Regions from separate parts of the Salirhabdus salicampi genome, predicted to be linked through region 3. Evidence: riboswitches for the same ligand, from Rfam matches in the RefSeq annotation. Region 3 holds a riboswitch; each other region holds the start of a gene.
The links. Region 3 has a riboswitch for cyclic di-GMP ahead of NLW78_RS02640 (flagellar assembly protein A). Riboswitches for the same ligand answer to the same signal wherever they lie in the genome.
Positions count from the first base shown of each region.

Region 1: it holds a riboswitch for cyclic di-GMP, as region 3 does, so the genes downstream of both, NLW78_RS13710 (hypothetical protein) here and NLW78_RS02640 (flagellar assembly protein A) in region 3, are expected to answer to the same signal.
Region 2: it holds a riboswitch for cyclic di-GMP, as region 3 does, so the genes downstream of both, NLW78_RS01075 (aspartyl-phosphate phosphatase Spo0E family protein) here and NLW78_RS02640 (flagellar assembly protein A) in region 3, are expected to answer to the same signal.
Region 4: it holds a riboswitch for cyclic di-GMP, as region 3 does, so the genes downstream of both, NLW78_RS13680 (response regulator) here and NLW78_RS02640 (flagellar assembly protein A) in region 3, are expected to answer to the same signal.

Region 1 covers NZ_JANBWE010000005.1:81,180-86,829, forward strand. The annotation lists gene NLW78_RS13690 (two-component system response regulator) at 1-1,135, shown strand, start outside; gene desA (Delta(5) desaturase DesA) at 1,361-2,398, shown strand; gene NLW78_RS13700 (sensor histidine kinase) at 2,501-3,637, shown strand; gene NLW78_RS13705 (response regulator transcription factor) at 3,634-4,236, shown strand; cyclic di-GMP riboswitch class I at 4,476-4,558, shown strand; gene NLW78_RS13710 (hypothetical protein) at 4,571-5,455, shown strand.
Region 2 covers NZ_JANBWE010000001.1:203,971-212,557, forward strand. The annotation lists gene NLW78_RS01050 (DUF2512 family protein) at 37-384, shown strand; gene NLW78_RS01055 (hypothetical protein) at 497-787, shown strand; gene NLW78_RS01060 (glycine/sarcosine/betaine reductase selenoprotein B family protein) at 771-1,268, shown strand; gene NLW78_RS01065 (hypothetical protein) at 1,338-1,580, shown strand; gene NLW78_RS01070 (histidine phosphatase family protein) at 1,926-2,480, shown strand; cyclic di-GMP riboswitch class I at 2,606-2,689, shown strand; gene NLW78_RS01075 (aspartyl-phosphate phosphatase Spo0E family protein) at 2,782-2,937, shown strand; gene NLW78_RS01080 (hypothetical protein) at 3,129-3,929, shown strand; partial or broken gene NLW78_RS01085 (LD-carboxypeptidase) at 3,997-4,376, shown strand; gene NLW78_RS01090 (CBO0543 family protein) at 4,547-5,152, opposite strand; gene NLW78_RS01095 (STAS domain-containing protein) at 5,344-6,099, shown strand; gene NLW78_RS01100 (CBO0543 family protein) at 6,203-6,757, shown strand; gene NLW78_RS01105 (copper resistance CopC/CopD family protein) at 6,808-8,587, opposite strand, start outside.
Region 3 covers NZ_JANBWE010000001.1:496,830-505,416, forward strand. The annotation lists gene betB (betaine-aldehyde dehydrogenase) at 1-1,434, shown strand, start outside; gene NLW78_RS02595 (fumarylacetoacetate hydrolase family protein) at 1,770-2,387, shown strand; gene NLW78_RS02600 (hypothetical protein) at 2,523-2,960, opposite strand; gene NLW78_RS02605 (serine aminopeptidase domain-containing protein) at 3,326-3,622, shown strand; gene NLW78_RS02610 (hypothetical protein) at 3,619-3,828, shown strand; gene NLW78_RS02615 (alpha/beta fold hydrolase) at 3,887-4,219, shown strand; gene NLW78_RS02620 (hypothetical protein) at 4,243-4,446, shown strand; gene NLW78_RS02625 (YbjQ family protein) at 4,427-4,741, shown strand; gene NLW78_RS02630 (VOC family protein) at 4,801-5,178, shown strand; gene NLW78_RS02635 (hypothetical protein) at 5,248-5,616, opposite strand; cyclic di-GMP riboswitch class I at 6,068-6,153, shown strand; gene NLW78_RS02640 (flagellar assembly protein A) at 6,249-8,285, shown strand; gene NLW78_RS02645 (STAS domain-containing protein) at 8,300-8,587, shown strand, end outside.
Region 4 covers NZ_JANBWE010000005.1:69,173-77,759, reverse strand. The annotation lists gene NLW78_RS13680 (response regulator) at 1-1,832, opposite strand, end outside; cyclic di-GMP riboswitch class I at 1,951-2,033, opposite strand; gene NLW78_RS13675 (M20 family metallo-hydrolase) at 2,238-3,494, opposite strand; partial or broken gene NLW78_RS13670 (ectoine synthase) at 3,642-3,862, shown strand; gene NLW78_RS13665 (metallophosphoesterase family protein) at 3,906-4,643, opposite strand; gene NLW78_RS13660 (phosphatidylglycerol lysyltransferase domain-containing protein) at 4,835-5,878, shown strand; gene NLW78_RS13655 (amino acid ABC transporter ATP-binding protein) at 5,995-6,717, opposite strand; gene NLW78_RS13650 (amino acid ABC transporter permease) at 6,714-7,373, opposite strand; gene NLW78_RS13645 (transporter substrate-binding domain-containing protein) at 7,455-8,267, opposite strand.

The DNA.
Region 1 (5,650 bases), on a different contig from region 3:
AGGCCATCATTGTGGTGATCTTTTATTAAAGCAGATAGCGAATCGACTTGAGACCCTTGTAGGGGAAGAAGACACAGTCGCACGATTAGGTGGGGATGAGTTTGGTGTACTATTGTCCAATATGGATACAGACAAAGCAGTAACGTTGGCGAAAGAAATTATTGAAGTCATTGAACAACCGATTGAAATTAATGAACAGACATTGATGGTTCGTCCAAGTGTCGGTGTGGCAATATTCCCATATCATGGTGACGATGTGGAAACGTTAATGCGAAGAGCAGATGTTGCGATGTATACAGCGAAGCGTACGGGAAGTGGCTACGCTATTTATTCAACCGAAAATGATCCAAACAGCTTAAATCGCCTACAATTAATTAGTGAACTTCGGGATAGTATTGATCATGACAAGTTAATGGTTTATTACCAGCCAAAACTAGATGTGAAGTCTAATCGAGTATTCGAACTTGAGGCTCTTGTTCGTTGGGAACACCCGATACACGGTTTTATTCCGCCGGATGAGTTCATTCCTTTAGCAGAGCAAAATGGATTAATTAAATCACTTACTTTAACAGTGTTGAACAAGTCCTTAGGTCAACTCGCCCGTTGGCGAAAAGAAGGGTACAATACGGGAGTAGCCGTTAATTTATCAACTCGCAATTTACAAGACATATATTTGCCCGACCAAGTAAAAGAATTATTAGAGAAATGGGAAGTGCCACCACAGTGTTTAACATTAGAAATTACGGAAAGCTTTATTATGGCAAACCCAAAAAGGGCAATGGATATATTATTGAAACTAAGAGGACTCGGAATTCGCTTGTCTATAGATGATTTTGGAACAGGTTATTCTTCGTTGGCCTATTTGAAGAACTTACCAGTTGATGAAATAAAAGTTGATAAGTCTTTTGTTATTGATATGACAAAGGATCCGAACGATGCGATGATTGTTCGATCTGTCATTAGTTTAGCGCATAATTTAGGAATTTCAGTTGTAGCAGAAGGTGTAGAAACTGAAGAAATATGGGATATGTTGGTTTCATTGTATTGTGATTCAGTACAAGGTTACTATTTAAGCCGCCCATTACCGGCTGATAATATTTTTCGTTTCTTAATGGAAAGAGAAATAAGAGTTTAGGATATAAGGAGCGTTGTCTGAACTGTAGACAGACACGCTCCATTTTATTGTTCATTTTTTCGTGAATGTTACGCCCCTTTTTATGGAATATTAATGTTGAAAAAGCCGCCGCAAATCAAATATATGACATTTGTCATAAAAAACTGCTGACGTTCATGACTATTACGAAACAAGAAATTCACCTATCATTAAGACTAGGTCATAAAGGAAACAAGGGGGATAATTATGGCTAACTCAAAATTAGCGCAACTACGAAAAAAAATTAAACAATTTGAAACATCAGATACAAAGGCAAGTGTATGGCAAATGATTAATACAATAGTGCCATATATATTGCTATGGTACTTAGCATACGAGGCGATTTCTATATCTATATGGTTATCATTAGCGATTTCAGTAATAACGGCAGGGTTTGTTGTGCGGACATTTATTATTTTTCATGATTGTTGTCATGGATCATTTTTTCATAACCGCAAGCTAAATAACATTGTCGGTACTATTACCGGAATTTTAACAATGTTTCCATATGAAAAGTGGAAACGTGAACATTCAATTCATCACGCTACTAGTGGAAATTTAGATAAACGTGGAACTGGCGATATCTGGGTTATGACAGTTGATGAGTATGTAAAAGCGACAAAGCTTGAACGTCTGCAGTACCGTTTATATCGTAATCCGTTCGTAATGTTTGTACTGGGTCCACTAATGTTATTCTTTGTGGAAAATCGAAAAAACCGTAAAGATGCTCGAAAAAAAGAACGAATCAACATGTATGTTACGAATGTATCCATTGTTGCTATTGCAATTGTTTTAATGTTAGCCATCGGTTGGGTTAACTTTCTAATCGTTCAATTACCAATTATGTTCGTATCAGGAATGCTCGGAATATGGTTATTCTACGTTCAGCATCAGTTTGAAGACTCCTATTTTGAAGATGAATCGGATTGGGACTACGTGAAGGCGGCTATAGATGGAAGTTCATATTATAAACTACCTAAAATATTACAGTGGATTACGGGTAATATCGGTTACCACCATGTTCACCATTTAAGTCCGAAAGTACCGAACTACCATTTGGAGCCTGTACACAATTCAACACCAGAATTACAGCAGGCGACAACGATTACGGTTGGTTCAAGTTTAAAATCCATTCGTTTCCGTTTGTACGATGAAGAAGCGAAAACATTCGTTACGTTTAAAGAGGTTAAACATTTATTAAAGCAACCAAATAAAAAAGTATCCATGCAAGTAAATAAAACGTAAAAGTCTAAGGGAAAAACCGTTCAAATGTAAATTGAATGGTTTTTCTTTTATCATAATGGAAGATGGTATAATAGATAGGAATTGTAAGGAAAGGAAACGAATATGCAAAATTGGTATAATATTTTTCCGAAAAACAAAAGTTTAAGCATTTACGTATGGATCATATTTAGTTTATTACCTTTTTACTTTATATTTAAGTCGACTATGCTTTGGGAAATCGTGTTCGGATTCGTCATGATCATTTTATTCTTCGTAGCTTACCGGTTATCTTTTTTGTCTAATGGATGGTTTCTATACGTATGTGTTTCCATCATGATATGTATAAGTGTAGGCATGTCACTTTTTTATGGGTATGTATATTTTTCACTATTTTTAGCCTTTTATATTGGGAATGTACAACATAAAGGTGGATTTATAACCCTCTATATTATTCATGTTGTAACGACCATTACAGCTGCGTCATTGAGCGTATTGACACAACGTGAATTATTCTTTTCACAATGGCCTTTTATTGGGGTTACAATCTTAGGGGTTGTATTGTTGCCTATTAATACATATAACAGAATTAAAAGGCAAAAGCTCGAAGTTCAGCTTAATGATGCGAAAGAAAAAATTTCACAATTAATGGTTTACGAAGAAAGACAAAGAATTGCACGAGACTTACACGACACACTTGGGCAAAAATTAACGTTAATTGGGTTGAAGAGTGACTTAGCGAGCCGGTTAATTCATAAAGACATAAATGGTGCCAAAAATGAAATTACGGATATTAATCAAACCGCGAGAACAGCGTTAAAAGAAGTGCGGGATATGCTTGCGGATATGCGTGGGGCGAAGTTAGATGAAGAATTGAAACATGTTCAGCAACTTTTAAAAGCTGCCAATATTGACGTATCCATACATGGGAAAACAAATTTGCGCAATACGCCTGCATTAGTGGAAGATGTAATGAGTATGTGTTTAAAAGAGGCTGTAACAAATATCGTAAAGCATAGTGGAGCAAAATCTTGCATAATTGAAATAAACGAAACGATTGATCATTTTCGTTTAAAGATTGAAGATGACGGGGTTGGATTTAGTGACGAAAGTGAACAAACAAATGGTCACGGTTTAAAAGGTATGGCTGAACGTTTAGAATTTGTGAACGGCCAAGTGAACATTACGAACAAAAATGGTACCACAATAGATATAACCATACCTAATGTTATGACAATGGTAAAACAGGGGGAAGAGCGATGATTCGTATCGTCATTGCGGAAGACCAGCGAATGTTACTCGGTGCACTCGGTTCTTTACTTGATTTAGAAGATGATATGGAAGTAGTAGGGAAGGCTGCAAATGGACAAGAAGCAGTCGATCTGGTGAAACAGCACAATCCGGATATTTGTATTATGGACATCGAAATGCCGGTAATGAATGGGCTAGATGCTGCTGAAGAAATGATTGACTTGCCATGTAAAACCATTATCTTAACGACCTTTGCACGAGCAGGATATTTTGAACGTGCACGACAAGTGCAAGTTAGTGGCTATTTGTTGAAGGACAGTCCTAGTGAGGAGTTAGCAAGTTCCATACGGAAAATTATGAACGGTGGAAGAGTCTATTCCCCTGAACTCGTTGATTTAGCTTACGAAGAAGCAAACCCACTTACAGAGCGGGAAAATCAAGTGATAAAGTTGATAGCAAAGGGAAAAAGCACAAAAGAAATTGCAAAAGAACTCCACTTAACGTATGGTACAGTTCGTAACTATATATCAGTCATCTTTGACAAACTGGACGTATCAAACCGGGTTGAAGCTGTTTCAAAGTTTGAGGATAAAGGTTGGTTCAAACAATAATGTTTAAAGTAAGACACTTTGGTATAAGAAGTGTCTTTTTTTATTTTAAAAAGATGTTACTACTTTAAAATAGAAATCGTCTACTTTACATAATGATAGGTTAACAAGAACGGTGCACATAGTGAACATTTTTCGTTATTTTGGAATAGTTAACTGCTTCAAAATCTTATTGTGGGTAATAAGAGTTACTTTTTGTTGGTACTAAAGTATGATATTCTATATTTATGTAAATATTGCCTTCAAGATAAGGGCAAACCTATCGAAAGATGGGGACGCAAAGCTTAAGGGGCTAAGGTGTAAACCATGCCAGCCAGCTACCAGAGGAGGAAAAGTCATGCAAATTTATAAAGACCAAGCCAATTACCAGCCATTTTGGAGAAATCAATCTTATAACACTACATATCAGCAACAACCAAATCAACAAAACAAAGTGACAAACCACCCCCAATTAAATGAAACTAAAGGATTTCAAAATGAAACAGGTAGTCAAAAGAACAACTTGCAAAGTATGCAAAATGTGCTGAATAACTACTATTCTATGAAATCAGGTTTTAATAGTAGTGGTGACTTGAAGAAACAGTTAAATCAATTGGCAGAAAAGAGTATATCTTATCGTGTAGATAAGCATTCTGAAAAGTTCGAATCGAAAGTTCATAACTTTAAGATGGAGATAAGTCGCGAAGCCCACGAAGCATATAGTAAAAGTCGTCAAAATAATTCTGCGGCGCATCCATCTGAAAATCGTAACAATGCAAGTGTGAATGGACAAGCCAATCGCAATGACAAAGCAGCAACAGCTAGTAACGGTAAGAATATCTCAAATGAAAATGCTGATAATAAAGGACGCTCTCAATCTAGTGCAAATGATGAGAATCGATCTGCTTCAAATCATACAGAAAATGAAACATATACGAATCAAGTTGAAAACCGTGGTCGAACAGAATCTAACGTAAAGAATCAATCAAGAACGAATTATACTGAAAATAATTCGACTGCAAGTGGTAATAGTAGTTCCAGTACAGCAGCTACTGAGGCGGCCCGTGGTACACAAGTACAAACTAAAGATACGAACGTAGAAGTGCAACGTGGCGACGGTTTTATGTATAATCAAACCGATAACACAACGTCTCAAGAAGGTGTATCTAGTAGAACGTCGGTGCAAAATGACGGCACATGGGAAGGTATGAATACTTCTGTAAATAAAGATACAACAGTTTAGAATACAGAAGTACAAACCGAGTCCAATAAAGTAGGCACATGGGAAAGTATGAATAACGAGACTACAGTCGGCGTAACTAATGGTGAAAATGTATTTAATACTGGACCAATAGGATCTAATATAGACTATAAAATGTAAATATGAATAATAAAAAAGTGAAGGTATAACCTTCACTTTTTTATATAGTTGAAAGAG
Region 2 (8,587 bases), 290 kb from region 3:
TCGAATGAGATGCAAAGTAAAGGGGGGAGATTCAACATGTCAGGCCTCGTCATGAAATTGTTTATGTGCCCAATTGGGGTTATATTAGCTTGGATTATGTTTCCGAATGTATTTTATACAACTATATTTCAGCCAATCATTATTGGTTTCATTTTAGCAGTATCAGCACATTTGATGGAGATTCTTATATTAAGAAAATTAACGTTTTGGGTGAGTACTATAGCCGATTTTATCGCCGCAACGCTCATCGTCTATTTTGTCTCACAATTACAAGTTACATATGTTACGTTTTTCGGTGCTATATTAACTGCGCTTCTGTTAACGATAACGGAGATTATCCAACATCGTTGGTTAATAAAAAGTGGGAAAACAAAGAAAAAATAGGGAATTAAATAGAATAAAGGCAGACGTGTTAAGGCAACTGCTTATTTGTTTGAAAGTTTCGAAATTTTTCTATATTATTGAAATTTATAGCAATAGAATAGGGGGAAGTTTTATGTCTTTACCTTACTTAAAAGAGGCCATTGCTAACGGGGACAATGAAAAATTAATCCGGTATGTTCGTCTTCACTTTGGTGATGGCAATGAGGAAATGGGAAAAAAAGAGATTGATAAATCATGGATTGAAGCATTAAAACTATTATTAGATTTACCTGAAACAGATAGAGAATTTATATTGGAAACAATGGATAAAAAGGACGACTCTACTTTAGCTCATTTATATTTTCATTTGCATTTTTATTTTGTGAAACGATCGGGGGAATGGAAGCATGACGGAAACCTTTAAATCAAAACAACTACGTTCAGGACTATGGAATACTGTTAACGAAAGGTATCCAGGTTCTATGATTACAAAGGATAGTTACGTACCATTAGCAAATATAACGAAGCCGATTTCAGAGTCTCGTTTAACATTTGTCAGCACAGCAGGGGTACAACCTAAAGGTACGATGCCCTTCGATACAGTACATCCAGTTGGAGACTATACATATCGAAAAGTGCCTTCTCATTTAAAACAAGAAGATTTAGAAATTCATCAATTAAAATATCCTACGTTTGGAGCCAATGAAGATATTAACGTAATTTTTCCCATTAAGAGATTACAAGAATTAGCGGATGAAGGTGTAATTGGGGGATTAACCGACCATTTCTTCTCATTTATCGGCTACAATATGGACCCAACTCTTTTAGAAGAAACATTGGCTGAAAATATTGCTGATGCTGTAGTGAAGGATCATGCAGATATTGCTCTGTTGTCTCCCGCATGACCTATATGCCATCAGTCGATCGCGCTAGTTCAGCGCGCTATAGAGAATAGAGGAATTCCTACTGTATCCATGTCAGTAGCATTAGATGTGACAGAATATATAAAACCACCAAGGTCAGTGTTTGTACCTTTTATGATGGGACATCATTTTGGCGTTCCCTTTCACAAGGAATTACAACGGAGTATTATTTTAGAAGCATTGGAACATTTGGAAGATGCAAAGAACAGTGGAGAAATTAGAACACTTCCGTATAAGTGGGCGAAGGTCCGAAAAGAAGGAAATGCAATAAAAAAAAAGTTAGGACTGAAGTAAAAAACTGCTAGAGAATCACTAAGGTTGAGGTACGTAGCATTAGCTTATAAATTGAAAAAGCGAACGAGCTGTTTCTCGTTCGCTTTTTGAATATATTGAAAATAATGTTTTAAATTTATAATTTTTATTATCTATGCCGCGGTTATATTCCACCTGGATGTTTTAACCTAAACAACGTAAGCCCTACCTCTCTTACGTCCTTACGGCTCCGAAGCCGATCCAGTGTGAGTAAGCAGTTCCGAAAAACATAAGTGGATGCCAGTTACTTTATTCAATATATCGCATTTAAATAATATAACATATACGAACATTTAAAACAAGTTTTTTAAAAAAAGGGGATTTTTTATGAGTACTACTATATTTTTTGTTCGTCATGCCCATTCCATTTATACACCAGATGAACTAAGAAGGCCATTATCCAATAGAGGGATGGAAGATACAAAAAGGGTTACGAATCGGTTGAAACAAGAGGAGATTGACTGTGTAATTTCAAGCCCATACAAACGGGCTATACAAACAGTTGAAGGAGTTGCTAAGCAACTCAATCAAAAGGTCATCATTGAAGCTGATTTAAGAGAGAGAAAATTAGCAGGAGTTTCTGTGGACAATTTTGACTACGCTAGTGAAAAGGTATGGAGTGACTACTCTTTTTCGTGGAGTGGTGGAGAATCTAATGTTGTAGCTCAACAAAGAGGTGTGAAAACAATGATGTGGATTTTACAAACGTATAAAGGGGAAAATATTGTAATTGGTACACATGGAAATATTATGGTGCTTATCATGAATTATTTTGATGAGAAGTATGGCTACTCATTTTGGAAACAGCTAAACATGCCTGACATCTACAAGCTATCTTTTCATGATAGATCTTTAAAAACTGTCGAACATATTCCAATTTAAATAAACCACCCTCCAATGAGTCAATAGTCATAGTCATTAATCTTTCTTAATGAAATTATTAGGTAAAAACTATTGATTTATTTGTTAATGAAGGTATAATTTACTATAGAATAATAGTTCTTTTTAACCGAAAAAGGCAAACTTATCGAAAGATAAGGACGCAAAGCCACGGGCCTAAAGCAAATCGCTACGGTAGCCGGGCCGCCGAAGAAACATTTCCTAAAACAGGTGTGTCGAGTTTCTTACGGCATACCTGTTTTTTTGTTTTTACCTATTAGACTAATGGAGGTATTTGAGTTAAATGTCGGAGAGGAACACACTTCTACAGCAAATTGAGGAAAAACGGAAAGAGTTAAACCAGTGCGCTCATGAAAAGGGCCTTAACAATGAACAAGTATTACAATGTTCAAAGGAAATGGACCAATTAATTCAGCAATACATGCAATTTCATAAATAGATATTTCTTATCAAGGTTAAAAAGAGCGAGTTATTGTAGGTTTCTTTGCACTTACGTCTAAAGAATGAAAAACTGTTTTTAGGGTACTAATTTAGTTTTTAAGGAGCTCCCCAGCGCTGAGGAGCTCTTTTTATATGATAAAATAAGGTGTTAGTAACAAAATTCGGATTTTTATTTAAGGGGAGAGAGCATTGAATACGAAACTATCGTTTGTTATTTATTCACTGTTATTATTATGTGGGGGTTGGCTTTATATAGAAGGGAAGCTGTTTCAATTATTCAATGGAAATACAACTTTATATCATATTGCATATGAATTAGATGATCGACCTCTAATACGTTATGGTTTTCTATTGTTATATTTCATTGGTATCGTTATGTTTATCCGAAATTGGAAAATGAAAAAGGTTTTCCATATTGTATCAATAGGATTGATTTCTCTGTTCGTTATTCCCCTATATACACATATAATTGTGCATGAAATACAAAAAGAACAAATGCCGGTAAGAGAAGAAATAAAGGACGAATTAAACCGGCCAAATCACTTAGATTTTGCTATCGTAGAAACATTTACATTTCATGATGAAACAAAACAGTTAAAGGTTACTTTAAACTACGGAACCGCAAAAAATAATGTTTTAGATCAGTATTTAGATACTGGGGAACCGTTAACGGAAAACAAAGTACGTACGATAAAAAGAAGACTCAATGATGATATGATGTTTGTCGTGAACAGAGTTTGGTCTAGTACACATAAGCCTAAAACGATTGTGTTTAAGGTGAATTGGGGGGAAGAAACGATCTATACGACAACAATACATAAGAAAGACCGCTATTTAAGTTATATTGACAATTCCCCTGAATATGTAGATGAGCGAGACAAGAAGATTGTATATTATCATATTGATGTTGTAGAAAAGACTGATAGATATGTTTTAATGATGAAAGATGAAAGTGGGAATTGGAGTGAAGTGATGTCAAAGCAAAAATGACTACAATTTATGTAGTCATTTTTAATATGTGGTAAAATTAACCAAAGGTTGAATATGAGGAAATTAAATGATTACGTATCCTCGTTTTAAGAAAAACGGAACGATTGGTGTTACAGCCCCCTCTTCTGGAATCCCTGTTTCACTTCATGCAATGTTTCGATCATCGTTAAGTCGAATCAGTGAAAGAGGATATAACGTTGTTTGTGGGACACAGTATGGCAGCAAGAAAAAGCGAAATCTGCACCATCCAAACAAAGGGCTATTGAGTTTCTTAATATGATGAAAGATGATGAAATTGATATGATTATCCCTCCGAGGGGAGGAGAGCTACTTTTTGAAATATTGGAGCATATACCATTTGAGGATTTAACAGAAAAGTGGGTGCTAGGATATTCGGATACGAGCACATTACTGTTATCAATAATGTTAAATACCGGGATAGCTACAGTTACGGCTTTGCCAACTTGATCATTGTATTGATCGAGGGGGAACTGAAGAGGACAAATAAGAATGTCAACAGCGTGTATACGTTGAAAAGAGGCGTTCAAAATAGTTTGCAGAAACAAGAAGTGACAAAAGAAGGATAAGTGTCCACCCTTCTTTTGTTCATCTAATGATTACTGCATAGTTCCCACGTAATAACCGCCTAAAAAAATGGTCACGATGAGGACGAAATGAATAATGGCCCAGCCAATCCTACCATACTGTAAGTGATGGAGGTTGATTGGACGACGTAAGTGACTCGGTATGATTAAGCCTCCTATCCATTCGAATAATAAGAAGAAAATCCACCACCACGTATAGGAGTCCCAAAAGTCCCATTTGAAATTATATTCAATGATCCTCGTCTTATTTAAAGCATAAGTTTCACAAAACATCCCTATATGTATGAGTGTCCAGTAGAACGGTATTTTCCAAACCCATTTAACAGGACTAAAATAAACACCGATAAGTACAAATGCGGGGAATGCAAATGTAACAGCTGTTACTGGCATAATGAGAATCTTTGGAAATAGAACATAAGGGTATGAATAAAAACCAAGCTTCACAAAGATGTAACATAAGACGTTCCCAATAATTGTAGCCAATAGAAATAATAATCCATACAACTTCCAGTTTAACCTTAAAAAGTAGATTAGCGTAACAATACCGAATAGGATGACTGTTACATAAATATAGGATTCAATATTCCAACCTAAATTTATATACTCTTGGATTCTCATCGTATATCCTACTTCCTTTATTATCCATCTTATAATTAATGTTCACGGATGTTAATAAAATATGTATTAATCCATTTTCTTTTCGTACTTAATTTTAGAACATACTTCCTTTTACATTCATAAAGTTTTATTATAGAAAGAAGATTAATTTATCGATACAAAGTTTAGCGGTGAGAGGTTGGCTGATATTTGTGAAATCGTTAGGGAAATTTCCGGAATTTATGTCTGAAGTTACGGTATTAAACGCAATTAATGAAAATATCATTTTAGCTGATAAAGCATACAATGTGATCTGGTTAAATGAAGCAGCGGTTCAATTGATGGAACATGTAGTCCCGCTTTTTAATATTGATCATGTAGAGGATCTTATCGGAGTAAATATGGGCCATTTTCATAGAAAACCAGCCTACCAAAAATCAATTATGGATAACTTAACAACTACACATAGTTCGAGAATAAATATTAAAGATACGTATATAGCCGATATCATTATTAACCCTGTTAAAGTTGAAGGGGAAATAAAGGGTTATGTTGTATTATTAATGGATATTACGACGAAAGCACAAGAGGATGAGAGAAAAGAACAATTAATCAGTGAGTTATCCGTTCCCATTTTACATATATGGGAAAATGCTCTGGCAGTACCCCTAATTGGACCTCTAGATGAGAAAAGATTGGACAAAGTGATTTACAAAATTTTAAACGAATGTAAAAGCCGCAAAGCAGATTATGTTGCAATCGATTTAAATGGTGTAACAGAATGGACTGAGGAAATACGTTATCAATTAGAACGGATGGTTCAAGCACTTAAAGTTATGGGAGCCGATCCGTTAATTGTAGGCATTAAACCTCAACTAGCAAAACATTTGCACGGTTTTTCTGATCAGGAACAATTTTTCACATCTACAAAGGCGGCTACAGAATATATTATATCTAAAAATAAGTAAACTTGATCATGAAGTGCGGATAAAGGTAAAGCCGCACTTTTTATTAGTTGGCATAAATTCAGGACATTTCACCCATGCTAAAAATAAAAGGTAGTTGAATGAGATGAATGTTCAACTAAAAACAGAAATAAATCATTCTTATGAGCTTATCGAAACAGCTAACCATATAAAGTTGAATACGTGGATAGAACATATATTATTTACCCCTCATTGGTGGGGAAGTGTCGCATTGTCAGTGGTTCCTTGGGTAATGTGGTTCGTAGTGCATAGTCGTGAGCGAAGATATCGATTGCTCTTTGTCGGTTTTATTGCAACTATTATTGCCTCTTTTTTAGATTTTTTAGGTGTTCAGTTTGGATTGTGGATGTATTATTATGAGGTTTTTCCGTGGATACCTGCTTATCTACCGTGGGACTGGACATTAATTCCGGTCATAATCATGTTATTGCTTGAGTGGAAGCCGAAGTTATCTCCATATATAAAAGCATTCCTATTCGCTTTTTTAACGGCATTTGTTGGTGAACCACTGTTTGTTTATTTTCAATATTATGAACCAATTAATTGGTACAATACGTATTCCTTTATAATATATTTTATACTTTATCTTATCTGTCATAAAAGTAGTCGTTTGCAAGGGTTTCAACATATAGAGAAATAGATAAGGAGCATTCGATATCGAATGCTCCTATAAAATGTTTAAAATATAATTTACTCGTTAAGACGAATTTCCCCTGGTGTTATCATTTTAAAAGGAAAGGTTTCCACTGTATTGTCTTCTTTTACTACTTCTACTTCCATAAAGGTAGTACCTGCTGCATGTATGTTCAGTCCTGTAATTTTATAGATGTTATCATTAATTTGAAATGCTCGGTTTCTTTTCTCCCAATTTGGCGGCATCGAAAGGGTGACGTAAACATCTTTAATGTTTGCATCCAATGATTTAATTTGAAATGTCATATCATTATACCCTGGTTGAAACGGTGTTATATCGACCTCAATTTTACGATTATCCCCACTGTGTTTATCTGCATAAACTCCTTGTTCAGCTGCACCAGGTGAAGCTATAATTAGCGCAGACGCAATCAGAATAATGACTATACCAATACACAGCTCCGCTACAACTTGCGGTTGAACAGTAGTAGAACCTAGGCGAATCAATTTTCGATTATATAATGCAAAAATGCTCACTATGATGACGAGAATGATTTTAATTATTATAAATGTTCCCCAATTGCTGCTCGCCCAGGAGGAAAAAGTGTAAGAGGGAACAAATTGAATTGACATCCAAATTCCGGTCACAATAGTAAGCATTACACTAATGAGAGCCCACTTGGAAAACTTTGTCAGTAATGCTTTCGTACGTACACCTGTAAGTAACCCAACTAACCCTCCAATCCAGATTCCGATGGAAAGAAGGTGTATTGAGTTCATTGTTATATTAATCATCCCACCATATCTAGGATAAGATGAGTGCCCTGTATAAAAAGAAAATAATAATAAAGAGAGGGCGAATAATACGTAACGATACCTTTTAAACATAAAAGCACATAGTATGAAGAATACTTGTACGGTAGGGAATTGGAATATGTTTAATTTGATTAGTTCTTGAAAGCTTTCTACAGATAAAACGTTTATTGTATAAAGTAAGTATATAATGTATCCAAGGAGTGTAATAAATAGCAAACATAGATTAATCCAGTCTATCTTCTTATTATTAGTCCTTATTGCTATGAACCGCTGGTAACAAGATAGGCCAAACAGTACCAGTATACCTCCAATCATCAGGAAGTGACTGAATTGTTTTGTATCGAAGTTGGTAATAAGTGATGGTTGATCTATCTCCTGTTGACCTTCTATTGAGGTAAATTCGTTTACGGCAAAATAAAAGATTCCCATTTTTTCTTCATTTTTGTCTGGATCTGCTGGACGGACAAACCATGACAGTTGGTAACTCCCCATTTCAAGTGGTTCTTCCACATGTAGTGTTACATGGCTAGGGTCATTTGGGTCTACGATAGGTTCATTCATAATCATTTGTTTTTGATCGTTAAATAAGCCCATCATTGCAACTTGAACAGGTTCGTTAAACCATAATTCGATTTCATCAACTTGTCCCTTAACTAAATCACCGTCTTTGGGCTTGGAAGTAATCAGTTTTAAATCTTTAGTTTCATTGTTTTCTTTATGAGTTGTACTTATGTAGAATTGAAAATTCTCCCTTATCACATCTCCGTCTTGAGCGATTGCCTCTATTTCGACACTATAATGGCCTGGACGTAACGTTCTATCAAACATAATTTCGATGTGAGTGTTACGTTCATTCCGTAAATGCACGTTACCGATATCTATCATTTCGTCATCCCTATTTATCGTGATAGATTCAGAATGGATTTCAATTGGGTCTTGAAACCAGATCTCAATTTTTTTTATGTTTTCCGTAACTTCACGATTGTTCTGGGGAGACGTTTTTTCAATGGAAGAGTGGGCG
Region 3 (8,587 bases):
GATTCGTTAACTAAAGAAACACGCCAAATTATTAATCCATTTAACCAAGAAGTGATTGCGAAAGTTCCTGAAGGTAATCGGGAAGATGCAAAGGTAGCAATTGAAGCTGCACGAAAAGCATTCGATCAAGGTGATTGGGCGAATACTCCTGCAAATGAACGTGGGAAAATTGTTTATAAAATTGCGCAGTTGATTGAAAGAGATAAAGCAGAGCTTGCAAAGCTTGAAACATTGGATACGGGAAAAACGTTGATAGAAAGTGAAGCAGATATGGATGATATTGCGGAAGTATTCCGTTATTTCGCTGGACTGGCAGATAAAGATGGAGGGGAAGTTATTGATTCTCCAATTCCTAATTCCGATAGTATAATTGTCCGTGAGCCAGTTGGAGTTTGTGGACAAATTACGCCCTGGAATTACCCTCTGCTACAGGCAGCTTGGAAAATCGCTCCTGCATTAGCAGCCGGAAATACCATTGTTATAAAACCAAGTGAAATCACACCATTAACTACAATTAAAGTTACGGAATTAATGGAAGAAGCTGGGGTACCAGCAGGTGTAGCAAACCTTGTATTAGGTACAGGTGCTACTGTTGGGGCTGAACTTTCTGAAAGTAACGATGTTGATTTAATCTCCTTTACTGGTGGAATTGAAACAGGTAAGAAAATTATGCAAGCAGCTAGTAACAATGTGAAAAACATTGCACTAGAACTTGGAGGGAAAAATCCAAATCTTGTATTTGCTGATGCAGATTTTGAAACGGCTGTAGACCAAGCTCTTAATGCTGTCTTCTTCCACGCTGGTCAAGTATGTTCTGCAGGAGCACGCTTGCTAGTTGAAGATTCTATTCATGATGAGTTCGTTGAAGCTCTAGTAGAACGAACCAAAAAGATTAAACTCGGAAATGGGCTTGACGCAAGTACACAATCTGGTCCATTAATTTCTGCTGAACACCGTGCAAAAGTAGAAAAATATGTAGAGTTAGGAAAAGAGGAAGGTGCGACCCTTGCCGTTGGCGGAAGCCGTCCAGAAGAGGACGAACTACAGAATGGTTTCTTCTATCTACCAACAATATTTACAAATTGTACTGCTGACATGCGTATTATACAGGAAGAAGTATTTGGTCCAGTATTAACGGTTGAACGTTTCCAATCAGAAGAAGAAGTTGTAAGCCTTGCTAACGACACAATCTATGGCCTTGCAGGTGCTGTTTGGACAACAGACGGATTGAAAGCAAAAAGGGTTGCGAGTCAATTACGTATGGGAACTGTTTGGATTAATGATTTCCATCCATATTTTGCACAAGCACCATGGGGTGGATATAAGCAGTCTGGTATTGGACGTGAACTTGGAAAACCAGGTTTAGAAGAATATACAGAAACAAAACATATTTTCACAAACTTAGATCCACAACCAGTTCACTGGTTTAAATAAATGTATAGAAATAAGATCTAGGTGAAGAAGTCTATCAGCTTATAACGACAGGACATGGTCCACACCTGGTAAAAGAAGTGATGAAAGACTGTTAACCAGCAGGTAACCCAAGAAAGATCTTATCAAAAGGTTATGAAGGATTAATTTATAAGCGTTTATATAACCTGACTCCGACAACTTTAGACTAATAGTTTAAAAGATAAATTGTAATCTATGTATTCCCCCCTTAAAATATATAGTTGAATATAAATAAAAAGCTTCGTAATCATTAGATTGCGAAGCTTTTTTATTTATAATAGGAAATATGGGTAAATGAAAAGGAGAATGATATAGAAATGATTCAAAATATTTATTGTATCGGCAGAAATTATGTCTTACATGCAAAAGAGTTGAACAATTCAGTACCAGCGAAGCCCCTCGTATTTTCTAAACCAACCCATTCATTAGCTGCAGCTGTCGGTGATCCTATTAAACTGCCTAAGGGTAAAGGAGAAATACATTACGAAACAGAACTCGTATTAAAAGTAGGACGAGCCTATGAAAAAGGGTTATCCGTTGATGAATTAATTGATGAAATGACAATAGGAATTGATTTTACTCTTCGGGATGTTCAAACAGTACTTAAACAACAAGGACATCCGTGGCTATTAGCAAAAGGATTCCCGAATGCTGCATTACTTGGAAGGTTCATTCCATTTCCCGGTTTGGCCAAATGTAAACAGCAATCATTTACTTTGCTTAAAAATCGGGAACAAGTTCAGAAAGGAAATATCCAAAACTTAATATTTGATTTACAGTACATTATTGATTATGTCGCTGAACACTTCGGGATTAGTAAAGGGGATATTATCTTTACGGGTACACCAGAGGGAGTCGGTCCTGTATATCATAAGGATTATTTGCAATTAATGTGGGGTGACACTGTCTTAGGTGAAAGCGAAATACATATATAAGTTTTATTAGGGAACATTTATAGGTGGTCAATCATACAAATGTAATGATTTAAGCTAAGAAAAAGGAGCTTGAAAAATCAAGCTCCTTTTTCGATGTTCAATTCTTTATCGACTGTTTTGGGTTTGAGGATTTAATCAATGTTTTACTCTAGTTCTGCTTGTAAAGCGTTGTATTTTTTTAGTTCGTTTCTTTTTTACCAAATAGGTGACGAGCATAATGGATAGTACTATTACAGCATAGAAGAAAAAGAATACTATAAACCCCCATAATCCAATCATTGCATCAGCAAATTCCATATTCCCTCTATTAGTGACAGCTTGTTGTATCTCTATAGCAAAGACGAAGACAACCATGACCGTAAATGTGTATATAAATGCCAAAATGGTAAGACTCCACTTCAGTTTATGAATAAGTTTAAAAGAAAAATAGACAAGGAAAAAAGTAATCATTCCAATAATTCCTACAATCCAAAAGTGTAATTGTTTATCTGTCATGGATACACCAAATATATCTAACAAAATGTCGTGAGTTACGTTTACTAATTCGGCTGTTAGTGTAATAACTTCTTTCATAATAATTCCTCCCATGTATAAAACAGTATACCATAAACCTTTCAACGTTTTGATATAAAAAAAGAGCAAAAACTAACCAGAAAATGTAAAACATAGTTAATGATAATCAATGATATGAATATATAATTATATATATTGGAGTTAAACGATAATCGATAAAATGGCAAAATGATTCCTTCGTTCTGAGTGTTTTAATGGTGGCCAAGCGCTCGACGGTGGGAAACAATTAATAGCAAAAAAAATTGCACAACGAGTGTCTAATATAATCACGCTTCGCTAGTGAAGGTAGAGTAAAAAGGAAGAAACGAAATGGATTTCACGGAAAAAGAAGTCACTGTCGTTAGTGATGTACAATTGAAAGGTACATGACTGTTCCTTCCACAGACGAGGAGAAGAAGCAACCAGCTATTTTAATTATTCCAGGCACAGGACCCAATGACCGAGATGGAAATCCCAAAAAGAAAAAGTATCATTTTAACTTGTATAAGGAACTGTCCCATTTCTTAACAGACAAAGGATTCGTTACACTACGTTATGACAAACGTGGTATTGGGGAAAGTGGAGGAGATCCAAATCGTGCAGGTCTGTGGGATTTCGTTCATGATGCAACGAGTGCAGTCCATTTCTTAAAGGAACATCCCAATGTAGTGATGCCAAAGTGATTGTCCTCGGTCACAGTGAAGGCACACTCATTGGTACGGCGGTTTGTGCCCGGGGACATGTTGCAGAATTAATTTTGTTGTACGGTGGAGGTGGAATGATGGGCCCAATGCTTACTTTCCAACGATCCCTTTTAGCAAACGAGTTAACAAATAAAAAAGGTTTTGAAGGATGGATTGCTAGAAAATTTAACATAGATAAAAAATAGAAAAAATGCCCAAAAACTGTATGATAAAGTGCAAAACACTAATAAGGACGTTGTAAAGTTGCAATGGTTCTTTCCTTTTCCTGCAAAATGGTTGAGAGAACATTTGGAATATGACTTGTATACGGATATGTCGAACATCACATGCCCTGTTCTAACTATGACGGGTACAAAAGATGCTCAAACAGACTATCGAACATTACAAAAGGTGAAAGAGCTTATACCTAATGTGGATATATATGAATTAGAAAATGTAAACCATATGTTAAAAGACCAGGAAGAACCGATTCAAATGAAAAAATTGTTAAAGTATTATTTACAAAATATTGATAAACCAATAAGTACGAAAGTGAAAAATATATTAGAAAAATGGTTGGCTTCTTTTAGTAAATAAGAAATAGGAGGTATATATATCCCTTGAACATCTTAAAATATATACTTTTTACATTATGTGTGTCAGCGCAGCTATTAGGGTTCGTTTATTTATTCATTAATGTTAAAATTGCAGTAACCCTAATATTGGCAAATGTTGTATTTTTCATCTTTCTTATAATGGTGTTTGTTAAGGAAAGAGTAGATGAAAAGAAGGAGGAAAACGATGATGATTATCGTGACTACTAACGAAATCCCAGGTAAAGACATGACAGAGGTAATAGGTTTTGTGAAAGGAAGTACAATTCAATCAAAGCATGTTGGAAAAGACATTATGGCAAGCTTAAAGACAATAGTTGGTGGAGAAATTAAGGAATATAATGATATGTTTGAAAAGGCCAGACAGTTGGCGATAGGGAGAATGGTAAAAAATGCGGAAGATCTCGGTGCCAATGCAATCGTTGGTATGCGTTTGCAAACTTCAGCTATAATGTCAGGAGCATCGGAGATTGTTGCATATGGAACAGCTGTAAAAGTTAAATAATATGAATCCACTAAGTGAATTTGCCTGATTTGCTTTTACAATCGTAAGGGAGCGATCACATGTACAAAGGTATTCATCACGTCTCGTTAGTTGCCAAAGATATAGACTCGATGAGACATTTTTATAGTGAAGTTTTAGGATTTAAAGAAAATCATGACCGACCAGATTTTCCATTCCCTGGTCTATGGTACGATGTAGGGAATACTCAGATACATATTATTGTTCATGCTGGTAAAACAGATAGAGAAACTCGAGAAATTGATAGTCGTGACGGTCATGTAGCGATTCGTGTAGAGAATATGGAAGAGTTGATACGTCGATTAGATCAATACCAAATTGTATATGCTAATAAACCGGATAATCAAACAGAATGGCACCAACTTTTTGTTAATGATCCAAATGGAAATATTATTGAGTTTAATTGTGACAGAAACTAAACCAAAAACTTTATATGGACACACTTGTTAAACAGGTGATGAAAGTGCAGTTTTTTTCCTATATTCACTCTACACATGTATTCCATCTGGGATCTTTATTTTATCCCTTAGCTTGGATTTAGAACTGTAGGAATGAAAGGAAGAGATTACTTTACCATCGTGAATGATTTTGCATTGTAATACTTTCTCATGTCGGCCACCTTTTGTTTCTAAATATAACTTATAGTCATCCACCACTAACCAACAGTCATGAAAAACTAATGATAGGTATTCACTGCGGGTTATTTTCGTTTCTGGGTGTAGTAAAATTAAGGTTGCTAAATCACTTACGGTAACTTTATTGCTTTTTAATTGTTCGAATTTATTCTTCAAATTATCTGATAACTTGTGGGATGCTGACCTCGCCCTTGACAGCATTTGTTCTAGTACGTGTTTCATCGAATTCCTCCTTGCAAGTTATGTGCTTATCTTACCCAAACGACTCTTATACATTCCTAACCTGTTTTAAACTTTCTATAAGTAAACATTCATTCGTTATATCATGGAAAGAGACCCTTCTAAAAGTACTATAAAAAAAGAATTCTTTTTTTGGAAGAGAATCATATTAACTACTTCGATGAAAAAAATGAAATACTAAGGATTGTCGGAACATGGCAAAGGAGCAAGACGAGGATGCCATGGATATATTAATGAGGTTTCATCAGGAATTCAAAAGGGTAACTTTAATTAAGTTTCTCTCTTTTTATTACACCATCGTTAATTCAGGAAAGCAGGATATATAACTAGTCCTATTTACCTAAAAGTGGAAGTTAATGTACCGACAAATTTCTCAATTCTATCTTGTCACCTTTCCACTTATGGTATAAAATTAGGAAAACTATACGAAACCTTTCCGAAACGGCAAACTTATCGAAAGGTAAGGACGCAAAGCTACGGGTCTAAGGATGAATAGTCTATGACCGCCGGGCCTCCGAAGAAGGGGATAATGCTGATTGCATTCATCACCCATCTTTAGAATGGGTGTTTTTTTATATCAAAAGTTCAGTTTTATAGTGAAGGAGCGCGGTAAAATGGCTCAAACCATTGTCTCTAAAGGTAAAGATGTTGATGACGCTATAATGAAGGGGTTACATATATTAAGCGTGTCCAAAAATGAAGTTGATATAGAAGTGGTTCAATATGAAAAAAAGGGTTTATTTCGTTCTAGAGAAGCCATTGTTCGCCTTACAAGACAAGAACTGCAAGCCACAACAGAAGCAGATGACACGATTAAGCAACCTTATCAAACAGCGATGCATGAACCGAGTTATGCTTCGTCACGAGAAAATAAACATTCCGAAAAAGCCAGTGATTGGGAAGGAAAAGCTTGGGTGCAAAATCGTCAATTATATGCTCAAGAATCGGAAACTCAAATTCCAACGGTTACTGTTGAGAAAGGCGTTACATTACTAAAAAATTATAAGCCGGTTAAGGGAACAACAGTAATAAAGCGTACCGACCATCTGCAGCTAGAAGCTGAGAGTGAAACAATTGGGACGAAATGGGATATAACAGTTGACAACCTGAAAATGAACACTATTTTAAACATCGTCCCAGGCTATAAAATTGATAGAGAGATTGTTGATCATGAACCGGCTCCAAATGTCCATATCCAAGTAAAAGAGACAAAAACGTTGATTAACGACTTAACATATGAAAACGTTGTAGAACGGTTACATGAACTTGGTATAACTAGCGGAATTAATGCTGAACAAATTCAGGAAGCATTAGTGACAACAGAACCGGGTCGATTTACAGTCGCTACAGGTAAGGAGCCTACACCAGGTAATGATGGGTGGATTGAATGGTTGGTGCAGCTTAAGGAAATGGAAGACTTAAAGGAGATGGAGGACGGAACTGTCGATTTTCGTGACTTTAAAACTTACCCTTCTGTACAAAAAGGCCAAATAATAGGTAGAATTCATCCACCAAGTGAAGGTGTTCCAGGGCAAAATGTATTTGGTGAGTCCATCCCCCCAAAACAATCGAAGCCAATCATATTTAGAGCCGGTCAGGGTATTGTTTTGATGGACGATGAGGAGCGAATTGTAGCCACCGAACACGGTCGACCTCATTTAGTTAAGCAGGGAAGACGTCAAAAAATATCCATATTACCTAAGCTCGTTCATCGTGGTGATGTAAATTTATCCAGCGGTAACATTCGTTTTATTGGAGATGTAGAAATTCGTGGTGAAATTCATGAAGAAATGACGGTAGATGCAGAGGGAGATGTCTTCCTCTTTGGTAATGTAAATGGAGCAACTGTGAATGCAGGTTATCGAATTATCGGTCAACGAAACATCTTGAATAGTAATATTTCCGCAGGGAAAAGTTCGATGTTAATGTCAGAAGTCAATCAAATTCTTGCCGTGTTAAATGACCAATTAAAACAAATTATTCAGGCAGTTAATCAGTTAACGAAAACGGCTGCATTCAAAACAACTGATTTTGAAAAGCGGGGAATACGTCCTTTATTGTTACTTTTAGTCGAAAAAAAGTTCAAAACATTTCCATCTATTGTTAAAAAATATGTTACAGTAGTAAATAAAGGAAAAAATAGGTTGGAAGATATTTGGTTAGATCATAGTAAAGCGATAGAAACTCTTTTTTCACTAGATGTGCAAAATGAATATAAAAGTACAACGAAATTAGCTGAATTGTCACAATGGACAGAGGAGTTATTTGAATTAAGTGAAATTCCATTAGAACCAAACTCATCCATCACGGTCCCATATGCAATAAACAGTACAATTTACTGTAGTGGTGATGTAAACATAACAGGACAAGGAAGTTTCCAAACGACTATTCGTTGTGGTGGAAAGTTGACGGTCGATGGAGTAGTTCGTGGCGGGCTAATCTATGCTTTACAAGGTGTTTCGTTAAGTGAAGTAGGCGTAAAAAACGGTGTGAAAACAACGATTATGGTGCCCAAAAATCAAACAATTAACATGAGGAAAGTTCATGATGGAACAACGATTGTTATTGGGACAAAGACGTACACATTTCTTGAAGAAAAAACAAATGTGATTGCCAGACTAACCGAAGAAGAAACCATCATCATTAACTAACGGGGGAGATTGCAGTGTTTGATTATGTTATCCATAAAGAAAATAACAACATAATTGCAGAAATGTTTGGGGATTTAGATATCGATTCAACAGAAGAGGTAGAAGGTCCCTTTTTATCCTCATTATTAGAGGGGAAAAATGTAAAACTAGATTTTCAATATGTTAAGTTTGTAGATTCAACTGGCATAGGATTACTAATGAAAACTGTCCAAAAATTACAAAGTAAAGATATTGAAGTGGTGATTGCAAACGTGAACGAAGACATACAGGCTGTCTTTGATATATTGCAATTGACGGAGATA
Region 4 (8,587 bases), on a different contig from region 3:
ACTTCCATATTCCCGGACTCTACCTTTGATAAATCAAGGATATCATTAATGAGATTTAATAAGTCTGCACCAGATGAATAGATTGTTTTGACAAATTCTACTTGTTTGTCTGTGAAGTTTCCTTCTTTGTTTTCAGAAAGAAGCTTCGCTAAAATTAATAAACTATTTAACGGAGTTCGTAGCTCGTGAGACATGTTTGCTAAAAACTCTGATTTATATTTAGATATAAGCTCAAGTTGTTTCGCTTTCTCTTCAGCATCTACTTTAGCTTTTTCAGCTTCTTGACTTTTTTGCTCAAACTTTTGATTTTGTTCTGCTAGTTGTTGGGCTTTTTCTTCTAACTCTGTGTTATTATGCTCCAACTCCTCCTGTTGCTGTTGAAGGACACGCTCAGATTCTTTTAAAGCCTTTGTCTGCTGCTCAAGTTCGGCATTAATTTGCTCTAATTCTTTTTGTTGAACTTCTAATTCTTCTGCTTGTGTTTGAAGCTCTTCTGTTAAAACTTGCGACTCTTCTAACAACTCTTCGGTGCGCATTTGCCCTTTAATATTTTCAATCACAATACCAATACTATCTGTTAATTGTTCTAATAATTCTTTCTCAATCTCTTTAAATTGATGGAATGAAGCAACTTCTAGTACACCTAGCACTTTCCCTTTGAAAATAAGTGGTAGTACGATGATATTTAATGGCGTAGCTTCTCCTACTCCTGAATTAATTTTAATGTAGTCATCAGGGACATCGGTAAGAAGTATCGTTTCTTTTTCATACGCAGCTTGACCGACTAAGCCCTCACCAAAGGAGAATCGATCTGATAAATGTTTTCGTTCTTTATATGCGTAACTACCCACTAGCCTTAAATCAGGTGCGTCATCTTCATCACTATCTTCTGTAATGTATAAGACCCCTAAATTCCCTCTGACTAGCGGGGTGACTTTTGACACAAATGTTTTCGCCAGTGATTGCAAGTCCGGATTCCCTTGCAATTCAACTGTTATTTCGGCAATGTTAGATTTCAGCCATGCTTGCTCTTCATTCAAAACTGCTGTTTCACGTTCCCGGTCTGTTTTCTCTTGTAACCAGTCAATCATACGATTGAAAGCATCTGCTAACTTACCAAATTCATCCTTTGATTTAACGCTTAATCGTTTGGTCAGGTCGAGTTTTCCAGATGTAAATCCTTCAATTCCATTTAATAGCAGATTTAAGTTTTTAGTAATATTGCGAATGATTATAATGGCAATCACAAGACCGGCACCGATTACTAGCGTAGATAAAATAATGATAATTTTTCTTGTATTTTCAAATAACGCTTGAGATTCTTCTGTAATCTCTTCCATATCTTGTTCATAGACGTTTGTAAGTTGAGTGATGTTATCAAGTAGTTCTGTTTGAATGCGGACACTTTCTTCATTAAAAAATGGTCGATTCACTCTGCTATCTGATGCAAGATAAAGATCAACTAGGTTATTATAGTTCTGGTATTCCACCTTTAATTTCCTAAAGGTAGAAATGGCCTCCCTTTGGACAATGACATTTTCCAGCGATGCAATTGTAACTTCTATATCTGAACGCTTTTCATCCACTGCATTCAAAAATTTAAAAGTCTCAGATTCATTTTCAAATGATTCAGCCTCTCTTACTAATTTAACGTAAGAACTGAAATCATTTCCCAATCGATTCAGTAGAACAATTTTTTGATAATCTTTCTCAACAACTGTTTCAATATTATGATTAAATTTTTCTAATAGCACCACTGCTGTAGTTGCTAGCACAACTAATAGAAACATTACAGATGCTGAACCAATAATCAGCCTGCGTTTAACCGACATCTCCTAACGCCCCGTTTCTAAATATATTCATAAAAAACAATGATAGACAAAGCTCAGAACGTTAATGAAAATATGAAAAGAGAAGTAATGCCCGCAAAGGGAGTCACTTCTCTTTCCCTACGGTAACCCAGCCATCTTAGCTTCCGCTTTAGACCTGAGGCTTTGCGTCCTCATCTTTCGACAAGTTTGCCTTTATCGTACCATTATTTTATTTCTTTCTATATTTTATATATTTCTAGTACATATTCACTATTTTTATTTTAACATATTTTTCATTCTAGGATGATGGTAATTATTATAGAATGAAATAAAATTCCATTTTAAAATAGATGTAGGTCACCATGACTTGAAACCATTTATATAGAAAAACGCCGTACCTATTCTAGGCACAGCGTATATGAATCATTAGTAGTTTTCTATGAAGTGTTTTAAAACATGGATCGTCTGAACACAATCGTTCAAGGAAGACCATTCTGCCGGGTTATGACTAATACCATCTTTACTTTGCACAAACAACATGGCAGATGGAATTTTTCTCCCAACGACCATTGCATCATGACCTGCTCCACTCGGTAAATAGAAAGGTTCTATGCCATTTGCCACAATCGATGCATCTAACTTTTGTTGTAGATCCTTTCGTATTAACAACGGATCAACTCGTACGGTTTCATTCCATGCAACGTTTATGCCGTACTTCTTGGCAACACTTTGTGCTGCATCGGTTATTAACCCAACAAGTTGATCACGTGTATTCTCATGGATATCACGAATATCAACCGTTAAGTCCACTTCACCTGGAATTACATTTACCCCATTTGGTTTGACGTTCAATTTTCCAACAGTTGCTACTGCCGTTGAACTAACTCGTGGAGGTAGATTATGAATCTCACTTACAAACTTTCCGGCAGCAACGAGGGCGTCACATCTTTCATCCATGGGGGTATTTCCAGCATGACCTGCTTGTCCTTTAAAGTTCATAGATAACCAACAAGGTCCAGCAATACCTGTTACGATACCAACAGGGAGTTGCTCTTTTTCCAAGCGTTTCCCTTGTTCAATGTGAACTTCTATAAAAGCTTCTATCTTCGTTAGATCCCGTTCGGATTGAAAGAATTCTTCTTCTGTTAAGCCAATTTCATCTAGAACCTCAGAGAAAGATTTCCCCTCTGTATCTGTTAACTTTGTTATCGTTTCTTTATCATTTTGCCCAGTAAAGGCCTGACTTCCTAACAACCCACCATTGAAGCGTGCCCCTTCCTCATCTGTAAAAATCACAACTTCAACCGTGCGTTCTGGTGTATAGCCAGTTTCTTTCCACGCTTCAACTACTTCTAATGCTGCTAATACACCTAACGGCCCATCAAAATGCCCTCCATTTGGAACGCTATCTACGTGTGAACCAGACATCAGGAGAGGTAGTGACTGATTTTTTCCTTCTAATCTACCAAAAACATTGCCCGCACCATCAGTCGTTACGGCTAACCCCGCTTCTTTCATCCAATCTATTACTTTATTTTTCGCTTCAGCTTCTTTAGCAGAAAATCCTACACGATAAGACCCACCGTACTCTGTTTTACCGATTAAGGATAACTCATTCAGACGGGAAGCCACTCTATTACCGGATACACCTGAATGATTTAATGTGTAATCGAAATCAGCCATTAAATTATGATATAAATCGTCTTTTTTATGTAACACGAATTGAAGTCTCCTTTACTTACCGTATTTATTCAAAGGTATTTCAAACTATTATAAGGTAAAGAACCAGAATTTTCTATAAATTGAGCATGATTTTTATTTAGGAGAGAGCTTTGGTATCAAAGCCACCATGAAGATGTTTTATTGTATAAAAGGGGAAGGTGAAGTCGAGACATTGTCAGTGGTAAGGTGCTTTTTGTGATTTCAGCAGGTAAAATATATGCCCTAGATAAACATGATATGCGCATGGTTTGCGCATTCAATCCACCTTTGACCGGGAAAGAGGTTCACGACGAAACGGTGTGTATCCCTTAGTTGAAGACGATGAATAGTCTGACGACCTCTTCCACGGAGTTTGAAAGAGGTTGTCTTTTGCTATATATATCGCAAATGTTGGTTTCCGTAAAAAACTTCTAAAATAAATTCCTTCCCAGGAACATTTAAGCGCTCGTATGAGAGTAAAAAGTCTTTATTGTCATATGGTACTTCTCGAAACGATATATTTATATTCCCAAATGCTCCTAATTCAACAACTCCGTATGGTGCTAACGGCTTATGATTACATCCTAATGAGCTTGGATTTACATACAGCCGTTCTTTCGATTTAAAATGATGAACAACGTGATGGTGGCCAAAACAAACGATGTCCGCGGTTGACTCCCGGTACAACTCATCTAATTTATTTACTGAAGGGGTTTGATCGACGGGTAAAAAATCACCCCGTTCATTTACATGGTAATGGGTAAAATAAAACGTTTTCCCATTATGATTTGCGTATAACTTTTGCGAAAGACCAGATAGCATCGGTAGGTAAGCAGGATCTAACCGGGAAGCAATCCATTTATGGTGTTCTTTTTCTTCTCCCTTACTTCCAGGTTCCTTACCCGCAAAAATATTTAAAATTGCTTGATCATGGTTACCAGCCACAAAGGAAATGTTCTTTTGTACGGACAATAATGAGAGAACTTCATTTGTTTCATGACCAATTCCAATTAAATCACCTAAACAATAAATATGAACTATATCTTCATCCTTATTAATGTCATGTAAGACCGCTTTTAACGCATTATAATTACCGTGAATATCCGTAATAATTGCAACTTTTTCCGCCATGTTGAATCCCCTTAACTCTTTTTTGTACCCTTTAATTACATTTCCCATTTCTATTTAATTTAAAAGAGAAGATTATCTCTTTCTTATTGATTTTATAGTAATTATTATCCGATAAAAAAGTCCCTTTTCCTTTGGAACTATATTGTGCTATCTTTATAAAGGTGATATTTGAGGAGGAGACTACATCGACCATGATTAGACTATGGAATAACAAGGAGTTATCCCCTGTTAACGACAAGGATATCCAATCACTGAAATCATTCCTAAAGAAATACGGCGGAAACCATGTATCACATCTTAGTTTTCTTAAAGATAAAGAGTTTTTTTGGGATCCACAACGAAAAGTACTCATTCTATATAAACGCATTGGAAAAAAACTTTTTGTATTAGGAGACCCCCTAGGTGACCCGCTCTTCTTTTATGAAGGTATTAAACAGTTTATAACATATAGTCAAAAAAATGGGTGTAACGTATTCTTCTACCAAGTAAGCCAGCAGTTTATACCACATTACCTTGAAACTGGTTATCGTGTTATAAAAATTGGGGAAGAAGCAATCGTGAATCTTCATCATTTTTCTTTACGTGGGAAAAGTAAAGGAAATTTGCGTACAGCATTAAATAAGTTAAATCGAAGTGGGTATTCCTTTCAAATTATGGAACCACCCTATTCAGAAAAAACGATCGCCCAATTAAGGAGCATATCGCAACAATGGTTAGGAAGCAGGCAAGAAAAGAGCTTTTCAGTAGCGTTCTTTTCAGAGGATTATATTTCACATTTTCCATTAGGGATTATAACCGACCCAAATGGTGATATCGTGGCTTTCGCTACTTTAGCTACAAATTATCGTAAAAAGATAAGCATAGATTTAATGCGTAAAACCCCTCACAGTCCAAATGGAACGATGGAGGCATTATTCGTTCATATCTTTAAATGGGCAAAAGAAAAAGACTTTGAACAGTGCAGTTTAGGAATGGCTCCACTTACAAACGTGGGTACAGACGCAAACGCAAGTTATTATGAGAAGTTATTACACTTCATTTATGAAAAGAGTAATAAACGATATAACTTTAAAGGACTAAAACGTTTCAAGGACAAGTTTGCATGTACGTGGGAGCCAAAATATATAGCATATCACTCGAGTTTCTTACCATTAACGTTCATACAATTATTAACACTTATCCATCAACAACCTAACGAAGGTCATTATGATGAAATGATAGAAGAAACTGTATAAAGCCTTTATATATAGAGAGAAATAAAAAGATCCCCTTTATGTACTGTAGACCCAAAAGCGAGAATTTAATCTTACCTTTTGGCAGTACAACACAGGGGATTTTTTATAAGCTATTATTATAGAATTTTACTTAAGAAGGATTGAGTACGAGGATCTTGTGGATTTTCAAAGATTTGCTCTGGATCTCCTTCCTCCATCACTACACCTTCATCCATAAACAAGACACGGTCCCCCACTTCACGAGCGAAGCCCATCTCATGGGTAACAACTACCATTGTCATACCCTCTTTTGCTAAGTCTTTCATAACTTCTAGCACATCTCCAACTAACTCTGGATCAAGGGCAGATGTCGGTTCATCAAAAAGCATGACTTTCGGGTTCATGGCAAGTGCCCGAGCAATTGCAACACGTTGTTTTTGCCCACCTGATAAGCTATCAGGATAGGCATCAGCTTTATCAGCCAGCCCAACCTTAGCAAGTAAAGGCAGGGCAACTTCTTTTGCCTCTTCTTCTGAAAGCCCTTTTACTTTTACAGGTGCTAACGTAATATTTTGCAAGACTGTTTTGTGAGGGAATAGGTTGAAGTGTTGGAAAACCATTCCTACTTTCGTACGTAGTTCGTTAATGTTTGTAGATGGATCTGTCAACTCTTCACCATCAATTGTAACGCTACCAGAAGTAATCTCCTCCAGTAGATTTAAACATCTAAGAAATGTACTTTTTCCGGAACCGGATGGGCCAATAACACATACAACTTCTTGTTCTTTAATTTCAGCATCGATTCCCTTCAAAACTTCTAAATCACCGAACGACTTGTGTAAATCTTTTACTGTAATCATTTAACATCCATCTTCCTTTCTAATCTGTTCAAAAAGAGTGCGGATGGAATCGTAACACATAAATAAAGTAAACAAACCATTACAAGCGTCTCAAATATTTCAAATGTTGCGTTCCAATATTCTTTACCCATAAAGATAATATCGTGTACAGCGATAACCGAGAATACAGACGTATCCTTCAAACTAATAATGAACTGGTTACCTAGAGGCGGTATCATCCGCTTAAATGCTTGCGGCCAAATAATAAAGCGCATTGTTTGACGTTCAGAAAGCCCTAAAGATCTTCCTGCCTCACGCTGCCCTTTATCGATAGAATATACTGCTCCACGGACAATTTCTGCAATGTATGCACCAGCGTTTACTGCAATGGCAATGACACCGGCGGTAAATGAGCTAATATCTATTCCTATATCCGAAATACCGTAATATAAGAAAAGAGCTTGCGCCAGAATTGGTGTACCCCGTACAACCTCAACATAAATAGACCAAAAGTTGCGAACAAATTTTATTTTTGATAGTTTTCCTAACCCTGCCATCGCACCGATAATCATACCGAAAAACAGACCGATTGCTGTAATACTAACTGTTATCTTTAATCCCTCAAACAAATAAGGCAAACTTTTCACAAAAGCACTATCTATGAATGTTTCTATCATTCAGTAAACCTCTCCTTAATAAAATAGCGTAACAAGCCTCAACTTGTTACGCTTGATTTGTTATAACTTCGCTGTACTTTTTTATTGTGGTGGTTGTGTTCCAAACCATTTTTCATAGATTTCCGCATACTTACCATTTTCTTTCAACGTAGCTAAAGCTTCGTTAATAGGACCAACTAAATCAGATCCTTTTGGTGTAGCAATACCATATGGCTGTCCTTCCAATACGTCCCCGACTGTTTTTAACTCGTCAGAAGCATTTTCTTTAATATAGTATTGAACGTTCGGTAAGTCATAAAGCACAGCGTCTAGACGACCACGTTGAAGATCCATGTAAGCTGTAACAATTTCTGGATATGCTGAAACTTCGGCATCTGTATTTTCTTTTAAATAGTCGTTACTTGTTGAACCTTGACGTGCACCAACTTTAAGGCCGTCAACATCTTCAATTGACTGAACATCAGAGTCAACTGGAACAGCCAAGATTAGACCGGAATCATAATATTTATCAGAGAAATCAATGTACTCTTTACGTTCTTCTGTAATTGAAATTCCTGCAATTCCAATATCGTTTTTACCTGTACGCATAGAAGCTAGCAGACCATCAAATTCCATTGTTTCAAATTCAACATTAAAACCTGCTTCTTCAGCTATAGCTCTCATTAAATCAATATCGAAACCTTCCATTTCACCTGTGTCTGGATTTTTGTATTCAAATGGCTGGAAGTTAGCATCTGTCGCGACAGAGTATGTTGGTACTTCTTCTTCACCATTTCCATTCCCATCCCCATTATTTGAGCCATCACCATCACCATCACCGCTAGTACTTGTCCCACAAGCTGCTAGGATTCCAAACGGAACAATAGCGAAAAGTAAGAAAAATAATTTCTTCATTGTAAGTAAATCTCCTCCCAAATATTTATGTCGTTCTATTCACATTGTCCCATAATTTTCAGAAAATACGAAATTGAATATACAACTATAACTGGGAATTATTTTCTGTTTATGCACATTTAATACAGTTCACCTAACCTATCGTTACAAAAACTTTTATTTTGACAAAAATACTCGCCTTTAGTCCACATTTGTTTATTATCTTCTACGATATACGAAGTTAGTCTTAGGACTATATCACTGTTTATAAAATATTTAGCATAATCATGCACATATCACATTCATTTCCCACGAATTGTTACTCATTTGTATAGGTATAG